Regions from separate parts of the Camelimonas sp. FR25 genome, predicted to be linked through region 1. Evidence: riboswitches for the same ligand, from Rfam matches in the RefSeq annotation. Region 1 holds a riboswitch; each other region holds the start of a gene.
The links. A riboswitch is a leader RNA that binds a small molecule or an ion and turns the genes downstream of it on or off. The one in region 1 is predicted to bind cobalamin.
Positions count from the first base shown of each region.

Region 1 (6,571 bases):
CCTCGCTGGAGGTGAAACCCGCCGGCCGCAGCACCACGGCGGTGGGCCGGCGGCCCTCGGGCAGCGGCGCCGCCAGCAGCGCATCGAAGCGCGCCGTCAGCGCTTTGGCGGCCGCTTCATTGTGGAACAGCACGCCAGCCTCACGGATCTGGTCGCGCACGCCGGCAAGCGAATTGGGCACGTCGAGATCAGCCACCGGCACGCCGAGCCGCCGCAGCAGCGCCACGGTTGCGCGGGTGGTGTAGCGGCCAGCCACCACCAGATCAGGCTTGAGGCCGGCGATCTCTTCGGTGGCGCCGCGATTGACCGGCACGCCACGCGCCAGCGCAGCGACATTGGAGCCGATATTCTCCAGCGCCAGCGGCGATATGGAGATCAGCGTCCCAGGCCGCGCCAGCCGCAGCGCCAGCTCGTCGGCGCACATGTTGATGGAGACGATGCGACGCGGCGGAGCGCGGAATGCCGCGCGGTCCGCTTCCCCCATATGGATCTGGCTGAAGCCCGCTGCCGCGTCCTTCTGCCCGGCCGATGCCGGCGCGTAGCTTAGAAGCAGGCAAGCGACAATACCTGCGGCCAGGCAGGTAGCGGGTTTGAACGTCGCGGCTTTGCAAGTCGGGGGCATAAATGGCGCAAGCAGGCGCCCAGCCGCTACCTTGAGCGCGTAGCGCCCCTGTCGCGGCCTGCCCATGCTGCTGGCGCTCATGCTCATCGCCCTACCGCCGGCTTCAGAAGGTGATCCGCGCGCCGACCGTGGCCGTGCGACCGGCGACGCCGTAGCTGTAGACTTCCTGATAGCGCCTGTCGAACAGGTTATCGACCTTGGCGTAGAACTCGGCGTTGTCATTGAGGCGATAGGAGGCGCCGACATTGACCACCGTATAGGCGCGCAAGGTCACGAGGCTCTGGTTATAGAAGGCGTCGTAAGCGAAGTCCTTCTGCGGCCCATTATAGACCACGCCGACATTGACGTTGGCCTTGTTGTCGAGGAAGGCATAATTGACGTTGAAGCTGGCCATATTGCGCGGCCGGCGCGGCAGCGGCTTGCCCTCAGAGTCTTCGCCATCGGTATAGGTATAGGAGCCGACCATGGTCAGGCCGGTCAGTGGTTTGACGGTGAGGCCGATCTCCGCGCCCTGGATCGCCGAGGTCCCCGGCAGATTGACCGAGGTGTAGCCGGCGCCCGTGATCAGATCGCTGATGCGCTGGTTGAAATAGGTGGCGTTGAGCACCACCCTGTCGCCCCAGATCTCCTGATCGACGCCAAGATCCCAGCCGCGCGCCGTTTCCGGCTTCAGATTGGGATTGCCGCGATAGGTCGAGGAATAGCCGAACAGCTCGGCCATGGTCGGGTTCTTGACGCCCGTGCCATACGACCCACGCAATTTGGTTCCGGTCTCGTCGATGCGATAGGCGCCCGTGACGCGCCAGGTGGTGCTGTCGCTGAAGCGGTCGTTGAGATCGCGGCGCAGGCTGGTGGTGACAGTGAGATTGCGGAACGTGCCCTGATATTCGCCGATCAGTGCGTTGGAATTCATGCGGTTGTCGACATTGGACCAGGCGTTATCGGCGCGGTAGCGCTCTTCCTTGCGCTGGGCGGCGAAGGTGACGATGTGGCTGGCGTCGACGAAGGCCGGCGTGTCGAAGCGCAGGCTGGTCTTGTACTCATAGCCATTGACCACGCCGCGCGTCTCGCCATTCGGCAGCCGGTCCCAGCGGTAGCGCGAGGCCTGGTCGTTGTAGGTGGTGGCGACCGCCTGGGTCCAGCGACCGTCGAACAGCTTCAGCTTCGCCTCAGCCCGGCCGAACAGCTGCGTGCCGCGGCCATCCTCATCCGTGTCATAGGCGCCCATGCCGCCGGTGTAGCCGTCGAGCTTGTTGAAGAACCGCGTGTAGCGGCCCATCAGGTTGAATTCGAGATATTCATTGGGGCTGAAGCCCAGCTTGGCGTTGCCGGTGGCGTTGCGATAGCCGTCGGGCTCGTAATTGCCATTGCGGCGGTCGGCCACCGAGAAGCCATTGGTGCTGAAGCCGCTGGCGCCGAAGGCGTAATTGAAGCGCTCGTCGCCGCCGCTCAGGCTGGCGCCGCCGTTCAGGGTCTGGCGTGAGCCGCCGTCGAGGCGCACGGAGAGCTTCGGCTTGCCCGCGCCCTTTTTGGTGACGACATTGATGACGCCGCCGACGGCGTCCGAGCCATAAAGCGCGCTTTGCGGGCCACGCAGCACCTCAATGCGCTCGATATCCTCGGTGAGCAGATTGGCGATATCATATTCCGAGCCGGCCGCCGGATCATTGGCGACCACGCCGTCGATGATCACCAGCGTCTGGTTGGCCTCGGAATTGCGCAGCCGCACCTGGGTCTGCTTGCCGACCGGGCCGCTGCGGTTGACGGCGACGCCGGGAACCTGACGCAGCGCGTCGGCGACGAAGCGTATCTGCTGCTGTTCCAGCTGCTGCGCGGTGATGACGGTGACGGCGCTGCCGACCTTCGACATCTCGGTGGGGGTGAGATTGGCCGATACCGAAATGGTGTCGAGCTGCACCTCAGCCGGCGCTGCGGCGACGCTGGCCCCCGTTTGCTGGACTGATTGCCGGGCTGACTGCTGACCTTGGGCCACGGCGGTGGACAGCGCCAGGATCGAGCAGCCTGCGATCAGACTGGCGACCATCTGGGAAGAGCGCGCGCGCTGGATGGAGGAGCGTTGGAACGACATAAACAAAAACCCCGGCGGGACGCCTCGTGACACGTCACCGCGAGCAAGGTTTCTGCTGACGTCGCCACCACGCATGCGTCAGCCGTCCCCTTCCGGAAAGCCCCCGCTCCCTGGGTTCGCGTGTGACCACGACAGACGGCAGGTCTCCTGGCTCGCGGGTCGTGGTTCAGCGCCGCCTTCCCGGACCCGGTCGTCCAGTGGCTTGTTGACGCAAACTCGCCGCTCACAGTTGCGGGGGCAGCTGCAGATCCAGATGGCGGGCCATCCGTACTGCATTCCCTTTTGATCCTTTACAAGGAACCGTCCCTGCCCGCTTAGGCCCGCGCCATGGGCCTTGTCAATGCGGGCAAGGCGGCACGGGCGCTGGCGGCGCCCCTTAGGCCGTGGCGGATGACGTCGCCAGTGGGCGTCGGCAAGAAGGCGGCAGGAGGCGGCGGCGGCAGGCTTTTGTGCGGGGGCAGTTGCATATTTGTGTCGGTTCGGCGCGCGTTGGCGGCGTCTGTTGCGCTAGCGGGTGGCGGCCGCACCGGGACGTGCGCCGCAAAGACGTGGATGCCCGTGACGAGCACGGGCATGACGGCGTGGGGTGGTTTTGGGGTGGTGGTTTTTGACGAACCGGCGATGCGCTGGCGCTCGCGCCATCACTTCGCGCGCCAAGGTCGCGGCGACGCCACCAGCACGGCCGACGTAACCAGCACGTGCAACACACCCACCACAACCAGGTCACCCAGCACAGCCGGCACAGCCGGCACAGCCAACCCGACCACGGCCAATCTTACCACACCCAGCCTGACTACACCCAACCTGTCCACGGCCAACCTGACCACACCCACCGCCGTCATGCCCGTGCTCGTCACGGGCATCCACGTCTTCTGCGCCTCACAAGAAAAGTCAGCAGGCCAGCCTGCGCCGTAGCTGGGGCCCGCCGCCATGGCGACACAGCGCAAGGCCATGCCGCCAAGGGTCACGCCGCCAAGGGTCACGCCGCATGGCGGGCGTGGTCGAGGAAGCGGTCGGCGACGAGGGCGGCGGCGGTGCGGTTGTCGACGCCGAGCTTGCCCAGCACCTGCTCCAGATGCTTGTCCACCGTGCGCCTCGCCATGCCCAGGATGTCGGCGATCTCCTGATTGGTCTTGCCGAAGGTCAACCACAGCAGCGATTCGGCTTCGCGCGTCGTCAGGCCGAAACGCGCCTGCAGCCGCGCCACGTCATCGCCCTCATGATCGACCACAGCCTGAATGATAATCTCGCCGCGTCCGCCACGACCCAGGCAACTGAAACGCCGGTCGCGGTAGCGCAGCGTCGGCGCCTCCGAGACTGGCCGTCCGGCGACGGCCGCCAGCCAGGCCAGCGCCGGGCCAGGCAGGGTCAAAGTCACCGCAGCGCCTGGGGGGGCGTCATCCGGTTTGTCCCCGCCGAGCAATTGCGCCGCGCCATGGCTGGCCCACACCACCTGGCCGTCGGCGCGGGCGGCGAACACCGAGCGCCCGGACTGGTCGAGCGCCCCCGAGGCCAGCCGCATGCGGCGGGCGTTGAGGGCATGGATGGTGATGCGGGCCAGCAGCACCTCGTGATTGACCGGCTTGACCACATAATCGACGCCGCCAGCCTCAAGGCCGCGCACGATGTCCGCCGGCTCGCTGAGCCCGGTCATGAAGATCACCGGCGCATCCACCGCATGGGCGCCCTGGCGAAATTGCCGACAGGTCTCAAAGCCATCCAGCCCAGGCATCACCGCATCAAGCAGGATCAGGTCCGGCGTCACCCGCGCCGCGACATCGAGCGCGCTGGCGCCGTCGCGGGCGACGATGGTCGAGCAGCCAGCCTGCTCCAGCGTCATGCAAATGGCGCTGAGCGCGGCGGGGTCATCATCGACGACCAATACGATCAGGTCCTGCTGGTTCATGGCGTCGTTCCCTGAGAAGGCGGGCGATGGCGGGCAGGTCGAAGACGTCGAGCGCCGCACGGATACGGTCGAGCGCGGCGCGTTCAAGCCACGGCGGCGGATTCGCCAGCGCCTTGCGCAAGGCGGTGGCGCGCCCCTCTTCGGCGAGGCGCAACAGTTCAGCGGCGGATGGCGGTCGCCGCACAGTGACGACGGGCGCGGCCGCGTCAGCGCCGTCGGCGTCAGCACCGACGGAGCCAGCCCCGGCAGCTGCGCCGCCCGCGGCGTTGGGCCGTGGCGCGCCAGCCGGTCGCCCAGCCGCGTTCGCCTCATTGCGTCGCGCCAATGCGTCCGGGGCCAGCAAGCGGCTAATGCGCGCCGACAAATCGTCGAGCCGGAACGGCTTGACCAGCACGCCGTCGGGCGCCTGATCATCGTCTTCGCCCTGCACATCGGCCTCGCGGGCATGGCCGGTGATAAACAGCACCGGCGTCGCTACATGGCCGAGTTGGCGCAGCCGCCGCGCCATCACCGTTCCGTCCATGCCTGGCAGATCGATGTCGAGCAGGAACAGCTGCGGCTGCACCTCGTCGAGCAGCGCAAGGCCCGCCTCGGCGCTGGCGGCGGCATGCACGACGAAGCCGAGCGGCTCCAGATGGGCGCGCATCAGCCGGATCTGCGCCGGATCATCATCCACCGCCAACACCTCAACCGGTCCACCCGCGCCTGCCAGAGCCAGGTCTGGCGCCGCCAGCACGGCGGCAAGCGTCTCGCCCTCGCCCGCCGCCGCTGGCGTCTCGGCGGGCAGCATCAGGCGGACGGTGAAGCGCGCGCCCTGGCCGGGGGCGCTGTCGAGGGTGATCTCGCCACCCATCACGTCGATGAGCAGACGGGTGATGGTCAGGCCAAGACCCGAACCGGGGTGGCCGGCCCGGGCGGCGGCGCCGCGCTGGAACGGGTTCCAGATGCTGGCCTGTTCGTCGGGCGGAATCCCTGGGCCGGTGTCGGCCACCTCGAAGCGCGCCACCTCATTGCGATAGCGCACGCTCAGCGTCACCGCCCCCTGCTCCGTATAGGCGACCGCGTTGGAGCACAGATTGATCAGGATCTGCCGTAGCCGCTTTTCGTCGATGCGCACCAGAGGCGGCAGCGGCGTCTCAATCCTGAGCAGGAAGGAGACGCCCTTCTCCGCCGCGCTGGCGGTGAAGATGCGCTGGATCTGGTCGAGGAAGCCATGGATGTCGACCAGATCGACATTGAGGGCCAGCCGGCCTGCCTCGACCTTCGAGATGTCGAGCAGGCCTTCGATCAGCCCGGCCAGATGCTCGGACGAGCTGCGGATGGTGCGCACCGCCGCCTGGCTCTCATCGGGCAGGCCGCCGCTGCGCTCCAGCACCTGGGCGAAGCCATAGATGGCGTTGAGCGGCGTGCGCAATTCATGCGACATGCCGGCCATGTAGCGCGACTTGGCGCTGTTGGCCGCCTCGGCTCTCTCGGTTGCTTCGCGCAAAGCGGCGTCGGTGCGGCGGTGGGCGCGAATCTCACGCATCAGCCGGGCGCTCTGGCCGCGTACTTCGGTGAAGGCCTTGAGGTGATTGTCGTTGGTCAGCAGCAATAGCCAGATGCCGACGCCGGAGCAGATCAGCGCGAGGCAATAGACCATCACCGCCACGCGGTTGAAATCAGCCGAACCGCCAGCAGGCGCAAGCAGGGCCAGCATCGCCGCCATCGAACCGGCGGCCAGGGTCGTGAAGATCAGGAAGCGCCCGACCAGCGAGCGCACCACCTGCAGCGCCTTGCCCGGCAGGATCTGGCGCAGCAGCCGGTAGGTCTGGGCCCCGACCCGGGCGCTCCTGCGGCAATTGTCGTGGCAGGCCGCCTCGAGCGAGCAGCACAGGCTGCACACCGGCCCGCGATAAAACGGGCAGTGCAGCAGGTCCTCGCGGTCGAAGCTGTAGTCGCAGATGAAGCATTC
Region 1 covers NZ_JCAWFG010000017.1:8,556-15,126, forward strand. The annotation lists gene AC6A67_RS01115 (ABC transporter substrate-binding protein) at 1-484, opposite strand, end outside; gene AC6A67_RS01120 (TonB-dependent receptor plug domain-containing protein) at 726-2,711, opposite strand; cobalamin riboswitch at 2,832-3,031, opposite strand; gene AC6A67_RS01125 (hypothetical protein) at 3,285-3,626, shown strand; gene AC6A67_RS01130 (response regulator) at 3,691-4,617, opposite strand; gene AC6A67_RS01135 (ATP-binding protein) at 4,580-6,571, opposite strand, start outside.

Region 2 (6,571 bases), on a different contig from region 1:
TGAGCGACGCGAGGGGCTGGCGGCGATCTCCGCCGCCTGCCGAAAGCGCGCGGTTTATTTCTGCGCGTAAGGGGTCTGCTCAACAGGCAGCAGCTTGCCGTCATGCCAGGCGGTGAGCTTGTAGTAGTCTGGCAGAATGGCGTCCTGGCGCTCCGGGTTCGATTTGTCGAACGCGGGGTCATATTTGGCGACCAGGCCGTCGAGCTTCACGTCGTACAGCGCCTCGTGCACCTTCTTCCAGTCGAACGAGCCGGCCTTCTCGATGGCGGCCTTGAGAATGTAGACGGCGTCATAGCCGTTGCCGACGCCTGAGGGCATCTTCAGATCAGACGGATCCTTCACGCCATATTTCTTCTGGATCTTCTCCCACAGCGCCTTCTTCTTCGGGTCCATGTCGCCCATGAAGGTATAGGTCTGGATGACCTGCACGCCATTGGACAGCGGGCCAGCCAGCTCGCCAAGATTGCCTGCGATGCCCCAGGCGCCGATGACGGCGGGCTTGAAGCCGACCTTGTCCATCGAACGCAGCAGCTGGTTGCCTTCGCGGTCGAGCGCCCAGAACAGGGCGACGTCGGCGCCAGCGTCACGGGCCCGCATGGCCTGGGGCGACATGTCCTGATCGTTCCAGTTGAAGGTCTCGATGGCGACCAGCTCCTTGCCGGCCTTGGCCATGGCGTCCTTCACGTCAGGAAGCGCGCCATTGCCCCAGCCGGTATTCTCATAGAAGAAAGCGATCTTGCCGGTCATTGACTGCTTGATGGCCTGCTCAACCAGGTAACGCGCCACCCATTTGTCCTTGGCCGAGACACGGAACATGTAATTGGGATTGGCGCCGTTCTCGATTGCTTTGGTATTGGCGGCGAGCACGCCGATGAACGGAATGCCGATTTCATTGACCGGCTCCGCCTGGGCGACGGTGACCGTGGAGTGATAACCGCCGAGTACGGCGATGCATTTGTCGGCCAGGGCGATGCGGCGCACATTGTCGACGCCGCGCGGCGGCGCGCCCGCGTCGTCATACTGGATGAACTTGAGTTTTTCGCCGAGGACGCCGCCCGCCGCATTGATCTCGTCAATGGCGGTTTCCGCGCCCATCTTGACGGCGGCGCCGCCGAAGGCAGCGGGGCCGGTGACGGCGTTGGAATTGCCGATACATGGCTTCTGGGCCGCCTGGGCGAGACCAGCCGACAGGCAAAGCAAGGCCGTTGCAGCCAGACCCTGGCCGCGGATAACACTGCGAAATGTCACTGCTGTTCTCCATATATATTGAACAGGCGGGGCGAAGTGCCTGTGCACGCTCCCACTCCGCAGAGAACGCTAGTGAATTAAATGCATGGCTGGCAAAGACGAATTTCCGATGACGCCATAGGCTGCGCCTATGCTTGTAAAATATAGGCAAATTCTATGTGGCCATGATGCGCCAATGTCACTGTAACTGCTGTGATAATGCTACCGTAAGCGGCATAGGCGCGTCGCATGACCGATTCCAGGGCGCCGTGAACAAATATGCGCATTGCTCCATTCCCCTGCGGCAGTGACAGTGCCGCATGGACCTTCGGCAACTGAAATATTTTGTACAGATCGCGGAGAACAACAGTCTGTCCAGGGCAGCTGAAGTGCTGCGCGTGGCGCAGCCGTCGCTGAGCCAGCAGATGAAGAACCTCGAGCAGGATCTCGGTGCGGAATTACTGGTGCGTCATGCACGGGGCGTGGCGCTGACCGACAAGGGGCAGCAACTCTACGATCACGCCATCCGTATCCTGCAGGAAGTCGAGCGCGCCCGCGACGTGGTGCGGGCCAATACGCTCACCCCCTCGGGCCGGGTCTCGGTGGGCCTTCCCGCTTCGGCGGGACGCGGTTTGTCGTTGCCATTGCTCCGCGCCGTGCGCGCCGCCTGCCCGCAGGTGACCATCCACCTTGTGGAGGCGATGACCAGTTTTCTCGACGAATACTTGCAACAGGGCCGGCTCGACGTCTGCCTGCTGTATAATCACAAGCCATTCGAACATGTGGCGTGGACCGAGATGATCGCCGAAGATCTGATGGCGATCACCGCGCCGCAACACCCGCTCGCCGCCACCGGCGCCGTGTCGATGGCGGAATTGCTGACGCATCCGGTGGTGCTGCCGGGACGGCCCAATGTGTTGCGCGCCGTGATGGAGCGCGCCGCCGCCCTGCGCGATCTCGAACTGGACGCCGTGGATTGCGACAGCCTGCCGGCCATCGGTCGCATGGTGCGTGAGGAGGGCGCCATCGCCGTGATGCCACACTTCGCCTTCAGCGAAGAACTGGCCGCGGGCGCCATGCAAGCCATCGCCATCACCGACCCGACGCCATCCTGGCGTCTGTCGGTGGTGGTGTCGCAGCGCAGCATGAATATTCGCGGCAGTGAAGCCGTAGCCAGTGTCCTCGCTCAGGTCATCTCCGATATGGTTGACGCCGGCGCCTGGCGCGCCAGGCTGCTGGCCCGCTGAGGGGATGGCAAGAGCGGTTGGCAAGAGCGGCTGGCGTCAACGGTGCGAAATGCAATGTTACAACATTGCATTGAAGGCGAAATGCAGGCATAGCTGTCGCACGGCCGCGGGATGGCCCGGGCGTGAAGGCCATTGACCGGCCGGTGCGCGCGGACTACCCATAGGCCCGACGGTTCCTTTGCAAGGATCAAAAGGGAACGCAGTGAGGACGTAATGCGCTGGCGTGGCCGGGGCATGACGCGCCAATTCTGCGACTGCCCCCGCAACTGTAATCGGCGAGTTGTTCACCCATACGCCACTGGGCTTGCGGCCCCGGGAAGGCGGTGAATGATGATGACCCGAGAGTCAGGAGACCTGCCGTCAGCCGTAGTCACGCGCGTGCACATTGGGCGGGGTGTCCCGATGGAAGGCAGATCGTCAGCCGCATCCACCTGATCGGGGATAGGTGTTTCGACTGCTCGCGGTGACGGTAACTCGCGCCGCTGGAGCAGTGTGCTCATGTTCTCCCTTGCGTCCGGAATTGTCCGGATTTCCCTGGCTGTCCGCCAGCCTGTATTCGCCCGTGCGTTCGCCGCCCGTCCTATCATCGACAAACGTCCCGGCCTTGTCTCCACTGTGGCGTCGAAGGCGCGCTTGCGCGACTCCGTCGCCAGCCCGGCGCTGGCGCCCGTATTGTCAGCCGGGCTGGCGACCGGACTTGCGACCGGGCTTGCAACGGGTCTCGCGGCTTGCGCCGCGATGGCGCTGGTGGTTGAGGCCCGCGCCGAAAGCGTAGCGGCTGACGGCGCAGCGCCGACCGTCAGCCTGGACCCGATCCAGGTGCAGGGCGCGCCCAGCGGCGGCCCCAACCTCCGCGTCCCCTCCCAGGCGGGCAGCCGCCTGACCATGACGCCGATGGAGACGCCGGCCAGCGTCGACATCATCTCCGGCCAGACCATGCGCGATCGTGGCCAGACCGATCTCAATCGCGCCATCGCCCAGGATGCGGTAGGCGTCAGCTTCCTCGGCGCGCCGGGCAATGGCGGAACCTCCATGGCCATGCGCGGCTTCACCGGCCTCGGCTCGGTGACGCGGCTTTACGACGGCGTCCGCCTCTATCCAGGCTCAGGCACGGTGACGTTCCCCTTCGACACCTGGACGGTGGAGCGGGTGGAGGTGCTGCGTGGCCCGGCCTCGGTGATGTATGGCGAGGGCGCCATTGGCGGCGCGATCAATGTCATCCCGCGCAAGCCATTGTTTACAGGTCGGCGCAATGAGGCCCAGGCCAGCTTTGGCTCAGACGGCATGTATGGCCTCGCCGCCGGCAGCGCCGGGCCGATTGGCGACAGTTTCGCCTATACGCTGGATGTCTCGGGGCGGGGCAGCCAGGGCTGGATGCAGCGTGGCGACGCCAAAAGCCTCGCCGTGTCTGGCGCGCTCGGCTGGAAGTTCAATGAACGGCTGCACATAACCCTGTCGCATGACAGCGGCTACAGCGAGCCGTCGGGCTATTTCGGCACGCCGCTGGTCGATGGCCGCGTGCTTGGCGCCATGCGCAAGCAGAACTACAATGTCGCCGACAGCCTCAACCGGTTCCGCGACAGCTTCACCCAGCTGCATACGCGCCTTGTCGCCTCTGACAGCGTTGAGCTGAGCAGTCGCATCTACCACATCAGCAGCGGCCGCGACTGGCGCAATGTGGAAAGCTACGCCTTTCGCCCCGCCACCGGCCGGATCAATCGCAGCGATTACATCGCCATCCGCCATGATCTGGAGCAGGTGGGGACGCGCAACGACCTGACCCTGCGCAGCGATATTTTTGGCATGGCCAATGAAACCGTGCTGGGGTTTGAGCTCAATCACATCCGCTTTCGCAACACCAACAATTCGCCCTATGCCGGCGCTTCCAGCGTCGCGCCGCTGGGCTTCGCCCCAGGATTTTTCGGGCCTTATGCGCTGAAAACCACGCTGGACAGCGCCACAAATCAATACGCCGTGTTCATCGACAACCGGCTGAAACTGAATGAGCAATGGGCCGTGGTGGCTGGCGTGCGTTACGATGCGCCGCGACTTTTGCGCGACAATCCATCGACCGGCGCCAGCTTTACCCGCACGCTCGATTCGGTGAACTGGCGCGCTGGGGTGGTGTTTACGCCCGTGCCGGACCTCGCCTTCTACGCCCAGTATTCTCAGGCAACCGATCCGGTCGGCAACATCCTGTCGCTGGCCGACAGCCAGAAGGATCTGAGGCTGCCGCGTGGCGACCAATATGAGGCGGGCGTCAAGCTCAGCTTCCTCGGCGGGCGTGGCGAGGCGACCTTCGCCGGCTATCACATCGTCAAGAAGGACCTGCTGGCGCGTGACCAGCTCGACCGGACCATCGTGCGGCAGATCGGCCAGCAATCGGCCCAGGGGCTCGAGGCGTCGCTGGCCATCAATCTCGGTTATGGTCTGCGGCTGGAGGCCAATGGCGCGCTGCTGCAGGCGCGCTACGATGATTTTGTCCAGGCCGGCGGCGATTTTTCCGGCAACACCCCGCCAAATGTGCCGCAGCGGCTCGGCAATCTCTGGGTCAGCTGGAATTTTCATGACGCCTGGACGGCGTTCGGCGGCCTGAACTACGTCGGCCCTACCTGGGTCAATGACGCCAATACCCTGCGCCGCGCCGGCTGGACGGTGGTCAACGCCGGCCTGCGCTGGCGGCCAACCGAACAGCTGTCGCTCGACGTCAATGTCGCCAATCTGTTCGACAAGGTCTACGCCACCTCCGGTTCGCAGAACCAGCAATTGCTGGGGCCGCCGCGCACCGCCTCGGTAACGCTGAAGGCGTTGTTCTGACATGGCGCCGGAGCTGTGCGTCAACAATGTCTCGTGGGGCCCGCGCGGCGGCGCCCCCATCATCGCCCAGCTGTCGTTCACGGCGCCTGCTGGCGCGGTGACGGTGATTGTCGGCCCCAATGGGGCCGGCAAATCCAGCCTGTTGCGCACGCTGTACCGGCATCACCGCCCGCTTGCCGGCACTGTGCTGCTCGACGGCGAGGATGTCTGGCGCATGGACGCGGCGAAGGCGGCGCGGCGCATCGCCGCCGTGTTGCAGGAGAGCCCGGCGGCGTTCCCGTTCACCGTGACCGAGGTGGTTGAGATGGGGCGGATTCCGCACCAGCGCGCCTTGCTGTCCGGGATTGGGCGGCGCGGCCAGGGGGCGGCGCGTGACCGCCTGATCGTCGCGGAGATGATCGACCGTTTCGAACTGACGACACTGGCTGACGCGCCATTCTCCCGACTGTCGGGCGGCGAAAAGCAGCGCGTGCTTCTCGCCCGGGCCATGGCGCAGGAGCCCGGCGTGATCATCCTCGACGAACCAACCAACCATCTCGATATCCGCTGCCAGCTGGAGCTCCTGCAGATACTGCGGCAATCGGGCCTGACCATTATCGCCACCGTGCACGATCTGGGGCTGGCGGCGCGGGTGGCCGACCAGATTGTGGTGATGCGCGATGGGCGGCTCAGGGCCGTTGGCGCGCCGCAGCAGGCCCTGACTCCGGAGGTCATTCGCGAGGTGTTCGGCGTCACCGCCGCCATTGAGCTGGCGCCGGCCTCGGCGCCGGATGGCGGGCGCATGCGCTTCGCCTTCGCCCTGGCCGACGCAGGCAGGCGCGCCGCCGGCCATCACCGTGATGGAGCGCGGTCATGAAAAGCCACCGTCATTGGGTGAGGGGGGGCGCCATCCTTGTCGCCAGCGCCGTGAGTTGTAGTTTTGGGCCGCCGCTGCAGGCGCAGCAGGCGGCTTCGGGTGAGGCCAGCGGCTTTCCGGTGACGGTGCAGTCTTGCGGCCGCGCCGTGAGCTTCGCCGCGCCGCCCCGGCGCGCATTGGCGACGGGCTCAAACCTCACCGCCATGATGCTGGCGCTGGGGCTCAGGGACCGCATGGTGGGCTATACCGGGCGGGCGCCTGCTGGCGTCGATCTCGCCGGCCTGCCGCAATTACAGCGCGAGCGGCTCGGCCTCGAGACCGTGCTCGACAAGGAGCTGGATTTCATCTTCGCTGGCTGGGGTTATGGCCTGCGGACTGGCGGCGAGATCGCCCCGCAAAGCCTGACAGAGCACGGGGTTGCGCT
Region 2 covers NZ_JCAWFG010000036.1:110,947-117,517, reverse strand. The annotation lists gene AC6A67_RS05005 (ABC transporter substrate-binding protein) at 55-1,230, opposite strand; gene AC6A67_RS05000 (LysR family transcriptional regulator) at 1,548-2,474, shown strand; cobalamin riboswitch at 2,628-2,850, shown strand; gene AC6A67_RS04995 (TonB-dependent receptor) at 2,973-5,291, shown strand; gene AC6A67_RS04990 (ABC transporter ATP-binding protein) at 5,293-6,147, shown strand; gene AC6A67_RS04985 (ABC transporter substrate-binding protein) at 6,144-6,571, shown strand, end outside.
Region 2: it holds a riboswitch for cobalamin, as region 1 does, so the genes downstream of both, AC6A67_RS04995 (TonB-dependent receptor) here and AC6A67_RS01120 (TonB-dependent receptor plug domain-containing protein) in region 1, are expected to answer to the same signal.

Region 3 (6,571 bases), on a different contig from region 1:
CCGCCCGCACCGCCCAGGTGGCCGAGCGCATCGTCGAGAAGGTGGTGGAGCGGGTGCAGCGCATCCGTGAGCGCGAGAAGCTGCCGGAGCGCCGCAAGGGCTACACCCAGAAGGCCATCGTCGGCGGCCACAAGGTCTATGTGCGCACTGGCGAGTATGAGGATGGCCGCCTCGGCGAAATCTTCATCGACATGCACAAGGAAGGCGCCGCCTTCCGCGCCATGATGAACAATTTCGCCATCGCCATCTCGCTCGGCCTGCAATATGGCGTGCCGCTCGATGAATATGTCGAGGCCTTCACCTTCACCCGCTTCGAGCCGGCGGGCTTCGTCCAGGGCAATCAGTCGATCAAGAACGCCACGTCGATCCTCGACTATGTGTTCCGCGAGCTGGCGATCTCGTACCTCGGTCGCGACGACCTCGCCCATGTCGACCCGTCGGAAATCGGCTTTGACGTGATGGGCAAGGGCACGGCCCAGGGCCGCCAGCCCGATGGCGAGGCCATTGCCGCGCCCGCCCCGCGTCCGCTGGTGTCGAAGGGCTTCGTCCGTGGCCGTCAGCCGACCAATCTGCTGGCCATCCCCGGCGGCGCCGATGGCGCCCCGGTGGCCATCGCCGCCGGCGCCCAGGCCGCCACGGCGCTGAAGGAGCCGCTGCCCGAGCTCAACGACAATGACGACGACGAGACGGTGGCCGAGGCGATTTCCGCCAAACTCCAGTTCGCCCCCGCCGCCGCCGCCAGCGCCCCATCCTCCTCGGACCGCCGCAAGGAAGCCCTGATGAAAGGCTACCAGGGCGACGCCTGCGGCGAATGCGGCAACTTCACCCTTGTCCGCAACGGCACCTGCCTGAAATGCGACACCTGCGGCGGCACGACCGGCTGCTCGTGAGGTAGCGGGGGCGCCTTCGCCCACGACGCCACTATGGGCGTCGTGGGCGAAACACGACTTTCTCTCAGCAATTTATTGCGCGACGCCAGGCCAGCGATTCAATCGGCGCATGACGTGTCGCCATGAGCGAAACGCCAGGCAGCAGATCGCGCAACAACGACGCGACGGGGCGACGCCTTATCCTTTAGTTAGGGAGCAAGCAGGCCTGGCGACGCCATGCAAAGAACATGACGTGACCGGCGCTCACTCTAGAGTTAGTTATTCAAAGGGGGCTTGCTCGGGTCGCTCTTTGTTTTGAATTGGCGTCGTCGTGCGCTGCCCGGCAAGTACACTTCCCCCCAATCATCTTTGACCAGTCCTGCAATTGCGCCGTCATGCCCGCGCCCGGCGCGGGCATCCACGTCTTCCTGGTTTTGATGCGGCTGTCGGGATGCAACTTTATGCGCGCGGGTCGTACAGGTTGGGCGCCTTGTGGTTGGCAGGGGCGGCGCCACGCGTTGGATCAAACACGTGGATGCCCGTGACGCGCGCAGGCATGACGCGGGGGGGTGCAGGGAGATCGGACTTTGAAACGGGCGACCAGGGACCTGGACCAGCGCGCGGCTGTTGTCGCCGTCGGTATGCTAGCTGCGGTGGTCGATTTAGCCAGTAACTATCCGGCGGGAAATGGCCATGGATGGGTACATTCAAACCCCTGTTCGGAAGCCAAGACATTCTCGCGCTGTCACGCAGCGCGCAGGCAAAAGATCCAGTGCAACGGGCCTAACGTGGGAGCGCAGCCATCGTACGGCCTGACCGCTCCCATTCGCAAATTCGCCGGAGACGCACGCGCCAGTCCAGGGGGCGATTTGCCCACCCGCGCAAGGACGCCGCCATCACGGCTCCATCCTCTCGCCCGATCCGCCGCCTAAAACTCAATCCCCTCCTGGGCTTTCACGCCCGCGCCGAAATGGTGTTTCGTCGCGGCGATCTCGGAGACCAGATCCGCCGCCGCCAGTAGCTCCGGTTTGGCGTTGCGACCGGTGACGACGATGTGCAGGTCGTGGCGGCGCGTCGCGAGGGTCTGCACCACTTCATGCAGGTCGAGGTAGTCGTAGCGGAGGGCGATATTGAGCTCGTCGAGGATCAGCAGGGCGTAGCTGTCGTCGGCCATCATGCTGCGCACGGCCTCCCACGCCCGGGTGGCGGCGGCGACGTCGCGCGCGCGGTCCTGGGTCTCCCAGGTGAAGCCCTCGCCCATGGAGCGCCACGTCACCAGATCGCCGAAAGCTGCGAGCGCCCGCTGCTCGCCCGTGCTCCACGCGCCCTTGATGAACTGCACCACGCCGACGCGGCGGCCATGGCCCAGCATGCGTAACGCCAGGCCAAAGGCTGCGGTCGACTTGCCCTTGCCTGGGCCTGTGTGAACGATCAGCAGGCCCTTCTCGATGGTCTTGCTCGCCACCTCCGCGTCCTGAACCTGTTTGCGCCGCTGCATTTTTTCCGCATGGCGCAGCTCGTCAGGCGTTCGATCACCGGTCATTCTGTCCTCGCGTTGACAAATCGGGCGCGCGGCCACTACATGGCCGACAGCGACGGTCTCCTTCCTCACGGAAGGAGCCAAGAGGGAAAGCGGTGCGCCGAAAGGCAATGCCGCTGCTGTACCCGCAACTGTAAGCGGCGAGTCACCCGTCAATAAGCCACTGGGATCTCCCTGGGAAGGCGACGGCGCTGACACTGACCCGCGAGCCAGGAAACCTGCCGTCGCCTTTATCCATTCAGTCCGTCCGGCGGGATTACCGGGCTTGGGGGCGATGTGTCTTGTTTATCTGATGGCGGTCGCACTGCGGCCGTTGCTGACGCAAACCAGCGTTCAACCTGCGTCGTCACCACAGCGCCTGGCGCCAGCGCCGCGCCCCTGGTGACGATCGTGGTGTGCGAGAGTTGCCGCGCCGCCTGCCCCAGCCTGCAATCACACGATACTGACCAGCCGCGCGCCGGCGCCCTGCTGGCCGCCAGCGCGGAAGCCGCCGCTGCGTCCGCGCATGGCGTCGTGGTCCGCCGCGTCAATTGCCTCTCCAACTGCAAGCGCGGGCTCAGCGCCGCCATTCTCGGGCCCACCCAGTGGACCTATGTCTTCGGCGATCTCACGCCCGGGAGCGGCGCTGATCTGGTCGCTGGCGCGCTGCTTCTCGCCGCCTCCACCGACGGTCTGATGCCGTTTCGGCCGCGCCCCGAGGCGCTGAAGCGCGGCATGATCGCCCGCATTCCCAATTTGTCGCACCTCACGCCCCCCGAGGAGGCCCCATGACCGCCGCCAGCCGCACCCGCACGCCCTGCTCCGTCATCACCGGATTCCTCGGCGCGGGAAAAACCACGCTGATCCGCAATCTGCTGGAGAATGCAGGCGGCAAGCGCTTCGCCATTATCGTCAATGAGTTCGGCGACGTCGGCATCGACGGCGACCTGCTCAAGCAGTGCGGCCTGGCGTCCTGCCCGGCGGACAATGTCATCGAACTGGCCAATGGCTGCATTTGCTGCACCGTGGCCGACGATTTCGCCCCGGCGCTCGACCGCATTCTGGCGCTGCCGGAGCCCGTCGATCACATCCTGATCGAAACCTCGGGCCTCGCCTTGCCCAAGCCGCTGATCCAGGCGTTCAACTGGCCGCAGATCCGCAACCGCGTCACCGTGGACGGGGTGATCACCGTGGTCGACGGCCTCGCATTGGCCAATGGCGAGGTGACCGGCGACCATGACGCCCTCGCCGCCCAGCGTGAGGCCGACGAACAGCTCGATCATGACGATCCGGTGGAAGAGGTGTTCGAGGATCAGCTGGCTTGCGCGGATCTGATCGTCATGACCCGCGCCGATCTCATCGACGCCGACCAGCAGGCCCAGGCGCGCAATCTGCTCGAGGAGCATACCCCGCCTTCCGTCCGCATAATCACGGCGGCCAATGGCGTCGTCGACGCCGCCGTGCTGCTCGGTCTCGGCGTCGGCGCAGAGAATGAGATCGACAACCGCCGCACCCATCACGACGACGCGCTCGATCACGAGCACGACGATTTCGACAGCGTCACCATCGACATCGCGCCGGTCGCCGCGCCGGAGGACATCGCCGCCCGCATCGCCAGCGTCACCCGCATCGACGGCGTGTTGCGCATCAAGGGCTTTGTCCGCGTCGACGGCAAGCCGATGCGGCTTGTGGCCCAGGCCGTCGGCCAGCGGGCGAGCCATTATTTCGACCGGCCCTGGCGCGATGGCGAGGCCTCGCGGCTGGTGGTGATCGGTCTCAGTGGCTTCGACCGCGCCGCTGTCGCCCAGGCGCTCGCGCGCTAACCCACCGCCATGCACACCCTCGCCACCACATCGACGTCCCTGGACGATCTGGCGGCCCCGGTTGATCTGGGGCAGGCGCCGGCGCCCATGCTCATGCTGTCGTTCAGCGACAGCGACCTTGCGGGGCTGGAGGCGGCGTGGCGTGCAGAGAAGGATGACGACGCGGATTTGCCGGAGCTGAGGCTGACGCAGCTGCGGGAGCTGCGCCACCCCATGTCCGTCGATCTGTGGATCGCCCGCATGGCGCCCCACGCCAGGGTCATCGTGGCGCGGCTGCTCGGCGGCTATGACTGGTGGCCCTATGGCTGCGAGCAGCTCGCCGGGGCGGCCAGGCGCCATGGCGTACAACTGGCTCTGTTGCCGGGCGAAGACCGGGACGACGATGCGCGGCTGGCGGCGCTCTCCACCGTTCCGGATGCGGCGCGCACAGAACTGCTCGCCTGCTTCCGCCATGGCGGCGCCGACAACCGCCGGCTGGCGACGCGCTGGCTGGCAAAGCTGGCCGGCCACGACAGCCAGACGGGCCCGGCCCGGCCCATGCCGGCGATCGGCGGCTATCTGCCAGACAAGGGCGCCGTGGCGCTGGAGGCGCTCTACCAGCAACGCGATGGCGACCGACCGCTGGCGCTGGCGCTGTTCTACCGCTCGATGCTTCTGGCTGACGACCAGGCCCCGATCACCGCATTGCTCAAGGCGTTCGAGCAGCGCGGCGTCCAGGCCATGGCGCTGTTCGTCCCGTCCCTGAAGGCGACCGAGGCCAGGTCAGCTGTCATCGCCGCCTGCAGGGAGCTGCATCCCGACGCGCTGGTGACGGCAACCGCCTTCGCCGTCGGCGGCGATGCGGACAATCTCTTTGCGCAGCTCAACCTTCCGGTGTTTCAGGTCATCGTCGCGTCTACCCGACGGGAAGCCTGGGCGAGCGGCGCGCGCGGGCTGACGCCAGCTGACGTCGCCATGCATGTCGCTCTGCCGGAGCTGGATGGCCGCATCCTTGCCGGAGCGCTGTCGTTCAAGGCCGTGGATGAGAGCCTGGCCGAGGCGGGTCACGCAGCCCTGCGCAATGCCCCCGAACCGGACTGCGTCGCCGCGACAGCGGAGCATATCTGCGCCTGGATCGGGCTACGCCGCAAACCGCAAGCCGCCCGCCGCGTCGCCGTGCTGCTGCCCGATTACCCTGGCGTCGAGGGCCGCGCCGCCTATGCAGTTGGCCTCGATGCGCCGCAAAGCGCCCTGCTCATGCTGAAAATGCTGGCTGAAACCGGATATGGCGTCGCGCCGCCGCCAGCTGACGCCCGCAGCCTGATGCGCGCGCTTGAGCGGCCCGCAACCGATGCGCGCCTCGATGCAACGGCCTACGCCGCCATGTTCCGCGCGCTGCCGCAAGCAGCTCAGGATGAGGTGGTCGCGGCCTGGGGGCCGCCGCCTGCCGACGCTGCCTATTGCTTCCGCGTCATCGCCCTGGGCGAGGCCATCGTCGCCATGGCGCCAGACCGGGGCCGCAGCGACAGCCGCCGCGCCGATTATCACGACCCCAGCTTGCCGCCCGGCCATGCGCTGATCGCCTTCTGCTTCTGGCTGCGGCAGGTGTTTGGCGCCGACGCCATCGTGCATGTCGGCGCCCATGGCGCGCTGGAATGGCTGCCTGGCAAGGTCACGGCCCTGACCGCCACATGCTGGCCGTCGCTGCTGTGTGGCGCAACGCCGGTGGTCTATCCCTTTATCGTCAGCAATCCCGGTGAAGCGGCGCAAGCCAAGCGCCGCATCGGCGCCGTCACCCTCGGCCATCTGACGCCGCCCGTGGTGCGTCAGGCGACGCATGGCCCAATGCTGGAACTGGAGCAGCTGGTCGATGAATATGCCAGCGCCGAGGCGCTGGATCCGCGTCGCCGCGATGTGCTGGCCGGGCGCATCGTCAGCCATGCCCGACGACACGGGCTGGCCGCCGAGGCAGGCGTTGATGACGCCGAAGAAGCTAATACGGCGCTGCAGCGCATCGACGCATGGCTTTGTGATCTCAAGGATTTCCCGGTTCGCGATGGCCTGCATGTCTTTGGCTGCGCCGAGCCCGAGGCGCCCTTGGAGCGAAGGGCTGCCGCCGCTACTGAACGCGCCGCTCTGCTCACCGCGCTGGGCGGCGGCTTTGTAGCGCCGGGTCCATCTGGCTCGCCGGAACGTGGTCGCAGCGACGTGTTGCCGACGGGACGTAATCTGTACGCCGTCGATCCCCGCGTCATGCCGACCCCGACAGCCTTCGCCTTCGGCAAGGCGGCGGCGGAGCAGATCGTCACGGATTATTTGCAGCGCAACGGCGACTGGCCGCGCGCCATGGTCATCGATCTGTTCGGCAGCGCCAGCCTGCG
Region 3 covers NZ_JCAWFG010000055.1:22,249-28,819, forward strand. The annotation lists gene AC6A67_RS06995 (vitamin B12-dependent ribonucleotide reductase) at 1-890, shown strand, start outside; gene cobO (cob(I)yrinic acid a,c-diamide adenosyltransferase) at 1,798-2,412, opposite strand; cobalamin riboswitch at 2,449-2,649, shown strand; gene AC6A67_RS07005 (DUF1636 family protein) at 2,686-3,180, shown strand; gene cobW (cobalamin biosynthesis protein CobW) at 3,177-4,211, shown strand; gene cobN (cobaltochelatase subunit CobN) at 4,221-6,571, shown strand, end outside.
Region 3: it holds a riboswitch for cobalamin, as region 1 does, so the genes downstream of both, AC6A67_RS07005 (DUF1636 family protein) here and AC6A67_RS01120 (TonB-dependent receptor plug domain-containing protein) in region 1, are expected to answer to the same signal.